Regions from separate parts of the Sanguibacter keddieii DSM 10542 genome, predicted to be linked through region 2. Evidence: riboswitches for the same ligand, from Rfam matches in the RefSeq annotation. Region 2 holds a riboswitch; the other holds the start of a gene.

Region 1 (5,266 bases), 480 kb from region 2:
CCAGCGGCACGTCGATCGTGTCGGTCACGAGACCGGGCTCGTCGAGCTGGACCCAGGTAGCCCCGGCGGCGGCCAGCGCCCGGAGCAGCTCGGCGTAGACGGGGAGCAGGTCGGCGAGACGCGACAGCGGCTCGAAGCCGGCGGGGGCGTCGTCCGCAGCCTTGCTGAGGAGCAGGAAGGTCACCGGGCCGACGAGCACGGGACGGGTCGTCACGCCGTCGGCCAGGGCCTCGGCGAACTGGCGCACCACGCGGTCGGAGGCGAGGCGGAACGTGGTGGACGGGCCGATCTCGGGCACGAGGTAGTGGTAGTTGGTGTCGAACCACTTGGTCATCTCGAGCGGGGCGTCGTCGCCCTCGCCGCGGGCGGCACGGAAGTACCCGGCGAGGTCGAGGTCGCCCTCGGTCGCGAAGCGCTCGGGCACGGCGCCGACGGTCACCGCGGCGTCGAGGACCTGGTCGTAGTACGAGAAGGTCTCGGGGACGGAGCCGTCCGTGGCGGACAGGCCGAGCGCGACGAGGCGGTCGCGGGTCGACTTCCGCAGTGCTGCGGCGGTCTCCTCGAGCTGGTCGGCGTCGATGCGGCCGGCCCAGAAGGACTCGACGGCCTTCTTGAGCTCGCGGCGCGGCCCGATGCGGGGGTAGCCGAGGATGGTCGCTGCCGGGAAAGCGGCAAAGGTCGGGTTCTGCTGGTCAGAGCTGAGCTCAGTATGTGTCGTCATGGGTCATCCCTCTAGATCAGAGCTGCGGTTGGTTGGGATGCGCCGACCCACGGCCCGCTGGCCAGGTCGGGACCGGCGTCGGCTGCTGCCGGGTGCGCTGGTCCGCCGCCGAGGTGTACGCCCTCGAGCAGGTCTAGTGCGGCTTCGTGCTTGTTGAAGGTGTAGATGTGCAGGCCCGGGGCTCCGGCTGCGAGGACCGCCTCGGCGAGCTCGACGGACGCACGGATGCCGTGCGCGTGCCGGGCGGCCGGGTCGGTGAGCGACTCGAGGTCGCGGACGAGAGCCTTCGGGGCGGGGACGCCCGTGAGGGTCTCGACCCGGGCGAGGCGCGCCGGGTCGGTCATGGGGAGCAGGCCGGCGAGGATCGGGAGGGTCACTCCCGCGCGCCGGGCCTCGTCCACGAAGCCGACGTAGCTGTCGGCGTCGTAGAACAGCTGGGTGATCGCGAAGTCGGCGCCGGCCTGCTGCTTCTCGAGCAGGCGCTGCACCTCCTGGGACCGTGTGGTGCCCGCTGCCGCGTTGCCGTCGAGGAAGGTCGCGACGGCGATGGTCAGCGGCCGGGCCGCCGAGCGCAGGGCGGACGACGGGTCCTCGGCGCAGCGCTGGGCCTCGACCTCGCGCAGGAGCGCCACGAGCTCGTCGCTCGAGTTCACGCCGTCGGGGTGCGGCTGCCAGTCGGGCTGGTCGCGCGGGGGGTCGCCGCGGAGCGCGAGGAAGCTGCGGACGCCCTCGGCGAGGAACTCGTCGATGACCTCGGCCACGTTGTCGCGGGAGGCGCCCACGCAGGTGAGGTGGGCGATCGGCAGCACGGGGGCGTGCTCGAGGATGCGGCGCACCACGGTCTGGGCGGTGGTGCGGTCTCCGCCCGCGGCACCGTAGGTGACCGAGACGAAGTCGGGGCGCGCGGCCACGAGGTGGTCGACGGTGCTCCAGAACTTCGGTGCCGCCGCGGGGTTGCGGGGCGGCATGAGCTCGAAGGAGAGCGTGGGGCGGCGCAGGCGCGCCGCGTGCCGCCCCGGCGGGGCGGTGGTCGGACCGCCCCCGGCAGGGGTCGGTGGTACGTCGGAAGCCGTCATGAGTTCACTCCATCGGACCTGGCGTTAGCACCCGCACCCTCAGGAGGCTTCCATTGTGGGGGGTTGCTGCGGCGTCGTCGAGCCAGGACTCTCAACCGCTCTGGATGGTGCCACGACCCTACGATCTATCCACGATCCGGTCTACACCGTCCACATCGCGGGATTTCTGTGCTCGAACCTGGCGAGGGGTCGAGCCCGTGGGGAGCTGCAGCGGGACCGGGCCGCCCGCGAGCTGGCGCGGAGCGTCACCCCGTGGAGCGGTCAGGCGGTCAGCCCACCTGTCCCACGGCGGGCGGACGGCCCAGTTGACCTCGAGCGTCCGTCGCGCCCAGCGGAACCGTCGGCCGAGGCTGGCCGGAGAGGCGAAGGTCCGCCCCGAGACCCCGACCGTGAGGAGCGGGTCGTACCGGACCCGGGCCCTGGCGCCGAGCTGGAAGCTGAGGTCGGTGTCGTCGTGGACCGTCGGGTCGTCCCGGTGCACCAGGTGGCGGACCTCGTGCCACGTCGTGACCCGGATCGCCATGTTGGACCCCCACAGCGGCACGTTGCCGAGGGCGGCGCGCATGCCCCAGAAGTACCCGCGCATGTAGAAGACCCGTGCCGCGCGCCCGCGCAGGCGGGGAAGGTCGTAGAAGGTCCCCGCACCGGTGACGGCGGAGAGCTCGCGGTCGGCGACGAAGGACCGGTGCACGCGGTCCAGCCAGTCCGTGGGTGGCAGCGTGTCGGCGTCGCACCGCGCGATGATCCCGCCCTGGACCGCGTCGTACCCGCGCGAGGCCGCCGCGGGGATCCCGACGGTCGGCTCGACGACCACCCGTGCGCCGGCCGCCCGCGCGACCGCGGCGCTGTCGTCGGTCGAGGCGTTGTCGACCACCACGACCTCGAAGGGGCGCCGGGTCTGGAGGGCCAGCGCCTCCAGGCACCGTGCGAGGAGCACGGCGTCGTCCTTGACCGGGATGACCACGGTGATGTCCAGGCGCCCCGGGACCGGGGCGGTGCCCTCGGCGGTGCTCACGAGCGCCTCGCGAGGAGGACGCCGGCGACGAGCGCGCCGACCCCGCCGGCGGCGAGGTCCCCGAGGGTGTCGGTGTACCCGACGTTGATCGACCCGTCGACGAAGGTCGCCCCCGCCCACTCGCCGAGCTCCCACAGGACGGCGAGCATCACGCCGAGCGCCGTCGTGACCACGACGATCCCGAGCGCCGGGCGCGCGGGCGTCGAGGGGTCCGCACCGGAGACCTGAGCGGGTCGCGGGCTCGCGACCGCACCGACGCGCACGAGAGTCCGCCACGCGAGGTCGGCGAGGACCCCCGTCGCGACCAGGTGCACCGCGAGGTCGAGCCACGGGACGGCCGCGTACAGGTCGAGCAGGCCCATCCACGCCGCAGCAGACAGCACCAGCCCGAGCACGGGGTCGTGCACCCCGTGCAGGCCGAGCGCCCGCGGGACCACCGCGCCCAGCAGGACGAGGGAGAGCAGCGCCGCGCCGACGGTGCCGTACAGCGCGGTGCCGACGACGAGGCTCGCGCCTGCGACCCAGCGGACGGCGTCGCCGGCGACCAGGGTGGACGGTCTTCGTGCGGAGGTGCCGACGGTCATCGGGCAACCCTAGGTGCCAGGTGCCACCCGCGCCGGACGGAGAGCCAGGACGGAGGCGTCACGCGCTCGCGAGCCGTGCGCCCGGTCAGCGCCCGCCGCGACGGGGCTCGCGGGGCGGGCGCTCGCCGTCGTCCGTGCCGTCGTCGGCGGTGAAGAGGAGGTCGTGCAGCGTGACCTGCACCTTCTCGACGCGCGGGACGTCGTGGAGGGTGACGCCGGCCTTGTCGGTCGCGTCCGAGATCACGAGCGTCCCGCACCCGAGCAGCCGGTCGGTCAGGCCCATCTCGTAGGAGACGTCGTTGATCCGGTAGAGCGGGATGTCGCGCCCCGTGCGCGTGATGATGCCGCTGCGCGTGATGAGGCGGCGGTTGGTCACCGTGTACCGCGACGTGGTCCACCGCAGGAACGGCAGCAGCACCCACCCCACGAGGAGCACGAGCAGGACCACCCCTCCGGCGAGCAGGAGCCAGCCGCGCGCCGAGCTCTCCGGCAGCAGCACCACGAGCGCGACCGCCGCGACGAGGAGCACGACGAAGAGCGCCATCGCGCCGAACAACGCCTTGACGTGCGTACGGAGGTCCAGGACGACGTGCTCTCCGTCGGCCAGCCTGCTCTGCATGCTCATGCGGTCATCGTCGCACCGCGCGCGCCTGGGCTCTACCCCCAGTCCACGCTGCGTCTGCGGCGCGTGCCGGTGGGCTCAGTCGAGCAGGCCTGCCTGGGCCGCCCGCGCACCCGCCTGGAACCGGCTGCTGGAGTCCAGGAGCTCCATGAGGGAGGAGACGTGGCGCCGGGCGGTCCGCACGGAGCAGCCGAGGCGCCGGGCCACGACCTCGTCCTTGTGGCCGTCGGCGAGCAGCGCGAGCACCGTCCGAGCCGTCTGGTCGATCTCCACCGTCTGCCCCTCGGCGTCGAGGAGCGCCGGGAAGTCCTGGGCCAGGGCCCAGTCCGCCTCGTAGCCGCGGGCGAGGTAGGCGACGAGACCGGGGTCCCGGATGAGCAGCGCACCCTCCGAACGGCCCTCGACGAACCGGGTGGCGAGGGCCGTGGTGTCGTCGAAGATGAGGGTCCGGGCGGCGATCACCGGGACGGTCCGGATGAGCACGCCTGCGGGCAGCGCGAGCGCGGCGTAGCTCTGCGTGGCGGTCTGGGCCCGGGTGCTGTGCTGCAGCAGCGTGCGGACCTCGACGTCGCGAGCCGCCATGTCGGACACAGGACCCCACCAGGTCTCCACGTGGTCGGGTCCGAAGCCAGCACCCGGGTGCGCGCCCCACAGGCTGGTGGTCGCGGTGGCGATGAGCTCGGCCAGCAGCGCGACGATCGTGCCCTGGTCGGTGAGCGTCTCGACCCCCGCCCCCACGTCCAGGGTGCGCGGTCCGTCTGCCGCGCCGGCGAGGCTCGGCTCCCCCGGAGGGTCGTCGTCGTGCGCCGTCGGCACAGAGAGCTCCGGTGACACGTCGTCGACCCCCTCTCTGCCGGCACCAGTGGTGTGATCTCGAGGGTATCCCACCGTCTCTGCGGCCCAGGAGAACGGGTCTGGGAGGTCCGGCGGGTCTGTGCCACGAGGGCGTGTCGCTAGGGTGGGGACATGTCGAGCGCCCCACCCGCAGACCCCGCCGGCGCGCCCGGTCCCACCGTCTACCGCGCCGCCGTCGTGCACACCGGGCACATCTCCCTGCGGCCGGGCTGGGTCGCGGTGGTCGACGGTGCCGTCGCCGCGGTCGGCGAGGGCGCTCCCGACGCCGCCTGGGCTGCCGCCGAGCACGTCGACCTCGGTGAGCGCACCGTGGTCCCGGGCTTCGTCGACCTGCACTGCCACGGTGGCGGGGGAGCGGCCTTCGGGGCCGGCCACGACGCCGCGACGGTCGTC
Region 2 (5,266 bases):
GGGGACGGCGAGCAGCACGTCGACCACGCGCATGAGCACGTCGTCGACGACCCCGCCGACGAACCCGGCCACCAGACCGATGCCCGACCCGGCCACGAGCGCGATGGCCACGGCGATCGAGGTGGCCTTCAGGGACAGCGCAGAGCCGTGCACGACGCGGGAGAACAGGTCGCGCCCGAGGTAGTCGGTCCCGAACCAGTACTGGGCGCTCGGCCCCTGCAGCTTGTCGGCCGGGACGCCCTCCGTCGGGCTGTAGGGCGCGAAGGCCGCGGGCCAGAAGGCCCAGGCGAGCGCGAGCGCGATGGCGAGGACTGCGAGCACGAGGCCCGGGCGGCGCACGAGCCACAGGGCGCGACGGCGCAGGCGCTCGGTGCGCGAGGGCACGGCCCACGCGTCGGTGTCGTGGAGCTCTCCGGCGGCCTCGGCGAGCGCGTGGTCGAGCCCGTCGGAGGACGAGACCCCGTCGGCTGGGCCGGTCGAAGCACCGCGGACGGTGATCGTCAGGTCTGACATGGTGCGTCCTCTCAGGCAGCCGCGCGGGTGCGCTGGCTGATGCGGGGGTCGAGGGCGGGGTAGACGAGGTCGACCGCGAGGTTGACCACGACGAAGATGACGGCCGAGAGGACCACGAGGCCCTGCACGACGGGGATGTCCTGGAAGGTCACGGCCTGCTGCGTGAGGCGGCCGATCCCGTTGCGCGAGAACACGGTCTCGACCACGACCGACCCCGCGAGCAGGTTGCCGACGGTGATGCCGACGAGGGTGAGCGTCGGGATCGCCGCGTTGCGCAGCACGTCGCGCAGGTGGATGTGCAGCCGCGGTGTCCCCTTGGCGCGGGCGGTCTCGACGAAGGGCTGGTCCCAGGTGGCCGAGAGGCTCTTGGCGAGGACCTGTGCGATCACCGCCGAGGTCGGGATCGCGAGGGTGAGGCTGGGGAGCACGAGGGTCTGCCAGCCGACGTTGCCCATGGCCGGCAGCAGCGCCCACTGGAACGAGACGACCTGGAGCAGCACGAGCCCGACCCAGAACGTGGGGACGGAGACACCGAGCGGCGGCAGCGCGAGGAGCGCCTGGCGGAGCCAGCGGGCCTGCGTCCAGGTCGCGAGCAGCGCGAGCGACCCCCCGATCACCACGGCGAGGACGAGACCGATCGAGGCGAGCTTGAGCGTCTCGGGCAGGGCGTCGAGGATCGAGCCGGTGACCGGCTGGCCGGTCTGGATCGACGACCCGAAGTCACCGCGCACTGCCGCCCACAGCCGCGTGAGGTACTGCTCCCACACGGGCTTGTCGAAGCCGTAGCGGGCGGTGAGCTCGGCGACCTTCTCGGGGTCGACCTGCGTCCCCTCGCCGCCGGCGTCGAGCATGATCGCGACGGGGTTGCTCGGCAGCATGTACAGGATCGCGAAGGTCGCGGTGAACGCGGCCCAGAGCACGAAGACGGCCTGGAGCGCACGGCGCAGCAGATAGGCACGCACGAGGGGGACTCCTCTCGGACGCACCGCGCACCGCTCCACGTCCGGACGGCACCCGCCAGGCCGGCGACGAGGCCGGGCGGGGTGCGTGAGGGACGCCGAGGTACGGGGTGCGTGCACGACCGGCGCTGCGCGCGGTCGGGTGGTCGGGGCACTTGCCGTCGGGGGTCCTGACGGCCTGGTCGATACCCGGGAGCACCCCGCTGCCATCTGGGGGTTGCTGCCTCGCCTGCCGGGCCATGGGCGAGGTCTCGTGACCTGGGCGACACCCTAGGCACGCCCCACCGGGCCGGTCAAGGCGGTGTCCACGCTGCGAGGAGACGGGGCCGGCGACGCTGTGTGAACCCCTGTGAACAGATCCCCGTCCCGTAGGCCTGTGCCCTGGCGCAGCCCGTCAGCCCGCGGCGCCGGCGAACAGCGGCCGGGTCCGGAGCCTGCGGCCGACCTCGACGGCGACGTCGAGCAGGGCGTGCGTGACCGGGTGCCCCTGGGCGCCGTCGCGGTACGCGAGGGCCACCTGGCGGCGCGGCACATCGCACGGGACGGCGACCACGCCGTCGGGAAGCACCTGGGCGGAGAGCTCGGGGACGACGGCCACGCCGAGGCCCGCCCCGACGAGCTGGATGGCCGCGAGGTACCCGATGCCCTCGTGCTGGACGTCCGGGGTGAAGCCAGCCGTCCGGCATGCGGACAGGATCGAGCGGGTGCACGGCAGGGTCGGCGCACCGATGATCCACCGGTCGCGACCCAGCACGCCGAGCCCGCCGTGCAGCACGACGCCCCCGAGGGCCTCGGGCACGATCGCCACGAACTGCTCGTCGAAGAGGCGGCGCGTCCGGACTCCCGGGACGACCGCGTCGCCGTCGTCCGGGTACCGCAGGACGAGGGCGGCGTCGATCTCGCGACGGATCACGGCGGGCATCGCGCGGCTCGCGTCGGTCTCCGCGAGCCGGACGGTGACACCGGGGTGGCGCTCGCGGACCGCGACGGCCAGCCGGCTGCCCACGGGCGCGAGGATGCTGGGGTACGCGGCCACCGTGACCTCGCCGGCGACCTCGTCCTGGAGCGCCGCGACGGCCCCGCGGGCCCGTTCGAGGGCGGCCAGCACCTCGGCGGCGTGCTCGACGAGGAGGTCGCCCGCGGAGGTGAGGCGGACGCGTCGGCCGTCGCGGACGAGCAGGTCGACGCCAGCCTCGTCCTCGAGCGTCTTGAGCTGCTGGGAGACGGCGGAGGCGGTCACGCCGTTGACCTCGGCCACGGCGGAGAGGGTGCCGAGCATCGAGAGGTCCTGGAGCAGCGACAGGCGCTTCACGTCATACATAAGAAGATCTTACGCTGACGTGAAGTCTGGATAGATGGACTTCTTCTCAGGATCCGGGCTACGGTCCCACCAGGTGACCCGGACGCGGTCGCCGTCAGACCACCGACGCCACCCGAGGAGGTGCACCGTGCGACGCAGAGCCATCCTGACCGAGAACGGACCGCGCTCCCTCGAGCCGTCCCGGCGGAGCGCCCTGCGCCCCGCCGCGCACCGCCCCACCCAGCCCGCGGGCTGTCCGGCCGTGCGCCCCGGCAGCTGTTGCTGTCGACCCTGACCGCACGCCGCCGAGCGTCGGCAGGCGTCTGACGAGCCCTGAGCACCGTGCGAGCACCTCGTGACCGAGACCAGCGCCCGCACACCGCCAGGCCCCGTCGACGACGAGCGCACGCAGTGCTTCGCAGCGTCTCGCAGCGCCACCCCGCCGAGCGCCGGACCCTGACCCGGCCCGTCTGCGCCCCGCGGGCTGCCGCACCCCACACCCTCCCGGCCTCGACCGGCACCTCGAGCGCGCCCTGACGGCGTGCCGAGCAGGTGCCGGGGCCGCCGCACACCCTCGAACCGGAGCCACCGTGCCATCGACCACCTCGCCCCAGCAGGCAGCGTCACCTCGTCCTGCAGCACCCGCTCGTCGGACCACCTCACCCCACCGGGCAGCCTTCGCCGCCGCCACGGTCTCCGCGCTGCTGCTCGCCGGCTGCGCCTCCTCCGGCAACGCCGCCCCAGGTACCGACGGTGCTGCCGCGACCGGCGAGCCGCAGTCCGGCGGCACGCTGCGCTTCGGGCTCGGGTACGACCCCACCTGCCTCGACCCGCAGCAGGCGGGCGGCAACGACTCCCTCAACGTCGGCCGCCAGCTCGTCGACTCCCTCACCGACCAGGACCCCGAGACCGGCGAGATCGTGCCGTGGATCGCGACGTCGTGGGAGGTGTCCCCGGACGCCACCACCTTCACCTTCACGCTGCGCGACGACGCGACCTTCGCCGACGGCACCCCCGTCGACGCGGCCGCCGTCCAGGCCAACCTCGACGGCATCGCCGAGCTCGGCGCGCAGTCGACGCTGGGGTCCAGCTACCTCGACGGCTACGTGCAGACCGTGGTCGTCGACCCGCAGACGGCGCGCGTCGAGTTCTCCCAGCCGAGCGCGCAGTTCCTCCAGGCGACGTCGACCATGACGCTCGGCCTGTTCTCGGTCGCGAGCACCACGCTGTCCGTCGAAGACCGCTGCGCCGGGGAGTTCGTCGGCTCCGGGCCGTTCACGCTCACCGACTGGCAGCCTGCCCGCTCCGCGTCGCTCGAGCGCCGCGAGGGCTACGCCTGGCCGTCGAGCATCGCCGGGCACGAGGGCGAGGCCTACCTCGACGGCATCGAGTACTCCGTGGTCTCCGAGCCGAGCGTGCGCACCGGCTCGCTCCAGTCGGGCCAGCTCGACGCGTTCATGAACGTGCTGCCCACGGACGAGGAGCCGCTGAAGGCCAGCGGTCAGACCGTGTCCGCCCGGACCAACCCCGGCATCTCGTTCTCCCTGGTGCCCAACACCGACCGACCCGTCGGCGGCGACGAGGAGGTCCGGCTCGCGATCAGCGCGGCCATCAACCGGCAGGAGGTCGTCGACACCGTCCTCACCCCGAGCTACAAGCCCGCGACCAGCCCGCTGAGCAGCTCGAACCCCGGCTACACCGACCTCGGCGACCTGCTCGCCTTCGACCTCGACGCCGCCACGGAGCGCCTCGACGCCGAGGGCTGGGAGCCCGGCGACGACGGGATCCGCACCAAGGACGGCCAGCGTCTCCAGGCCGACGTCGTCTACCTCACCAACTTCGCCGCGAGCGAGCAGATCCTCCAGCTCGTCCAGCAGCAGCTGGTCAAGGCCGGCATCGACCTCCAGCTGCGCCAGGTGACCATGGCCGAGTACCCCGAGGTGCAGAAGGTCGGCGACTACGACTTCAGCTGGAACTCCCTCACCCGCGCCGACGGCGACGTGCTCCGCACCATCTACGGCTCGAGCGGCCGCAACGTGGCCCGCCTCGCCGAGGACGACCCCGTCAACACCCCGCTCGACGCCCAGGCCGCCGAGGGAGACGACGCCGCACGCCTCGCCCTCCTCGCCGACGCCCAGACGCAGCTGCTCGAGCGCGGGCTGTCCATCCCGGTCATGGAGTTCACCACCGTCATCGCGACGGCCCCGACGGTCCACGACCTGAAGTTCGAGGCGTCGTCGCGGCTGTCCTTCTACGACACCTGGATCGAGGCACCGTGAGCAGCAGCAGCACCAGCACCGTCAGCACGAGGACACCTATCCGCACCACGACGACGACCACCACGTCGACGTCCGCGAGCCCGCGCACCGCGCAGGTCGTCTCGCTCCTCGGGGACCTCATCCGCAACGCCTGCGTCAACGACGGGACCCCGGACTCCGGTCAGGAGGTCCGCAACGCCCGCACGCTGGTGCAGTTCCTCGCGGGCAGCGGGGCC

Evidence for each region. Region 2 has a riboswitch for S-adenosylmethionine ahead of SKED_RS16860 (ABC transporter permease). Riboswitches for the same ligand answer to the same signal wherever they lie in the genome.
Region 1: linked by a shared signal. The riboswitch ahead of SKED_RS00280 (methylenetetrahydrofolate reductase) and the one ahead of SKED_RS16860 (ABC transporter permease) in region 2 are both predicted to bind S-adenosylmethionine.

Annotation. Positions count from the first base shown of each region.
Region 1 covers NC_013521.1:59,443-64,708, forward strand. The annotation lists gene metE (5-methyltetrahydropteroyltriglutamate--homocysteine S-methyltransferase) at 1-721, opposite strand, end outside; gene SKED_RS00280 (methylenetetrahydrofolate reductase) at 733-1,797, opposite strand; SAM riboswitch class I at 1,804-1,908, opposite strand; gene SKED_RS00285 (glycosyltransferase family 2 protein) at 1,916-2,812, opposite strand; gene SKED_RS00290 (DUF2238 domain-containing protein) at 2,809-3,396, opposite strand; gene SKED_RS00295 (PH domain-containing protein) at 3,482-4,021, opposite strand; gene SKED_RS00300 (helix-turn-helix transcriptional regulator) at 4,097-4,834, opposite strand; gene nagA (N-acetylglucosamine-6-phosphate deacetylase) at 4,985-5,266, shown strand, end outside.
Region 2 covers NC_013521.1:3,834,938-3,840,203, forward strand. The annotation lists gene SKED_RS16855 (ABC transporter permease) at 1-513, opposite strand, end outside; gene SKED_RS16860 (ABC transporter permease) at 525-1,475, opposite strand; SAM riboswitch class IV at 1,619-1,731, opposite strand; gene SKED_RS16865 (LysR family transcriptional regulator) at 1,867-2,793, opposite strand; gene SKED_RS16870 (ABC transporter substrate-binding protein) at 3,363-5,051, shown strand; gene SKED_RS16875 (M20/M25/M40 family metallo-hydrolase) at 5,048-5,266, shown strand, end outside.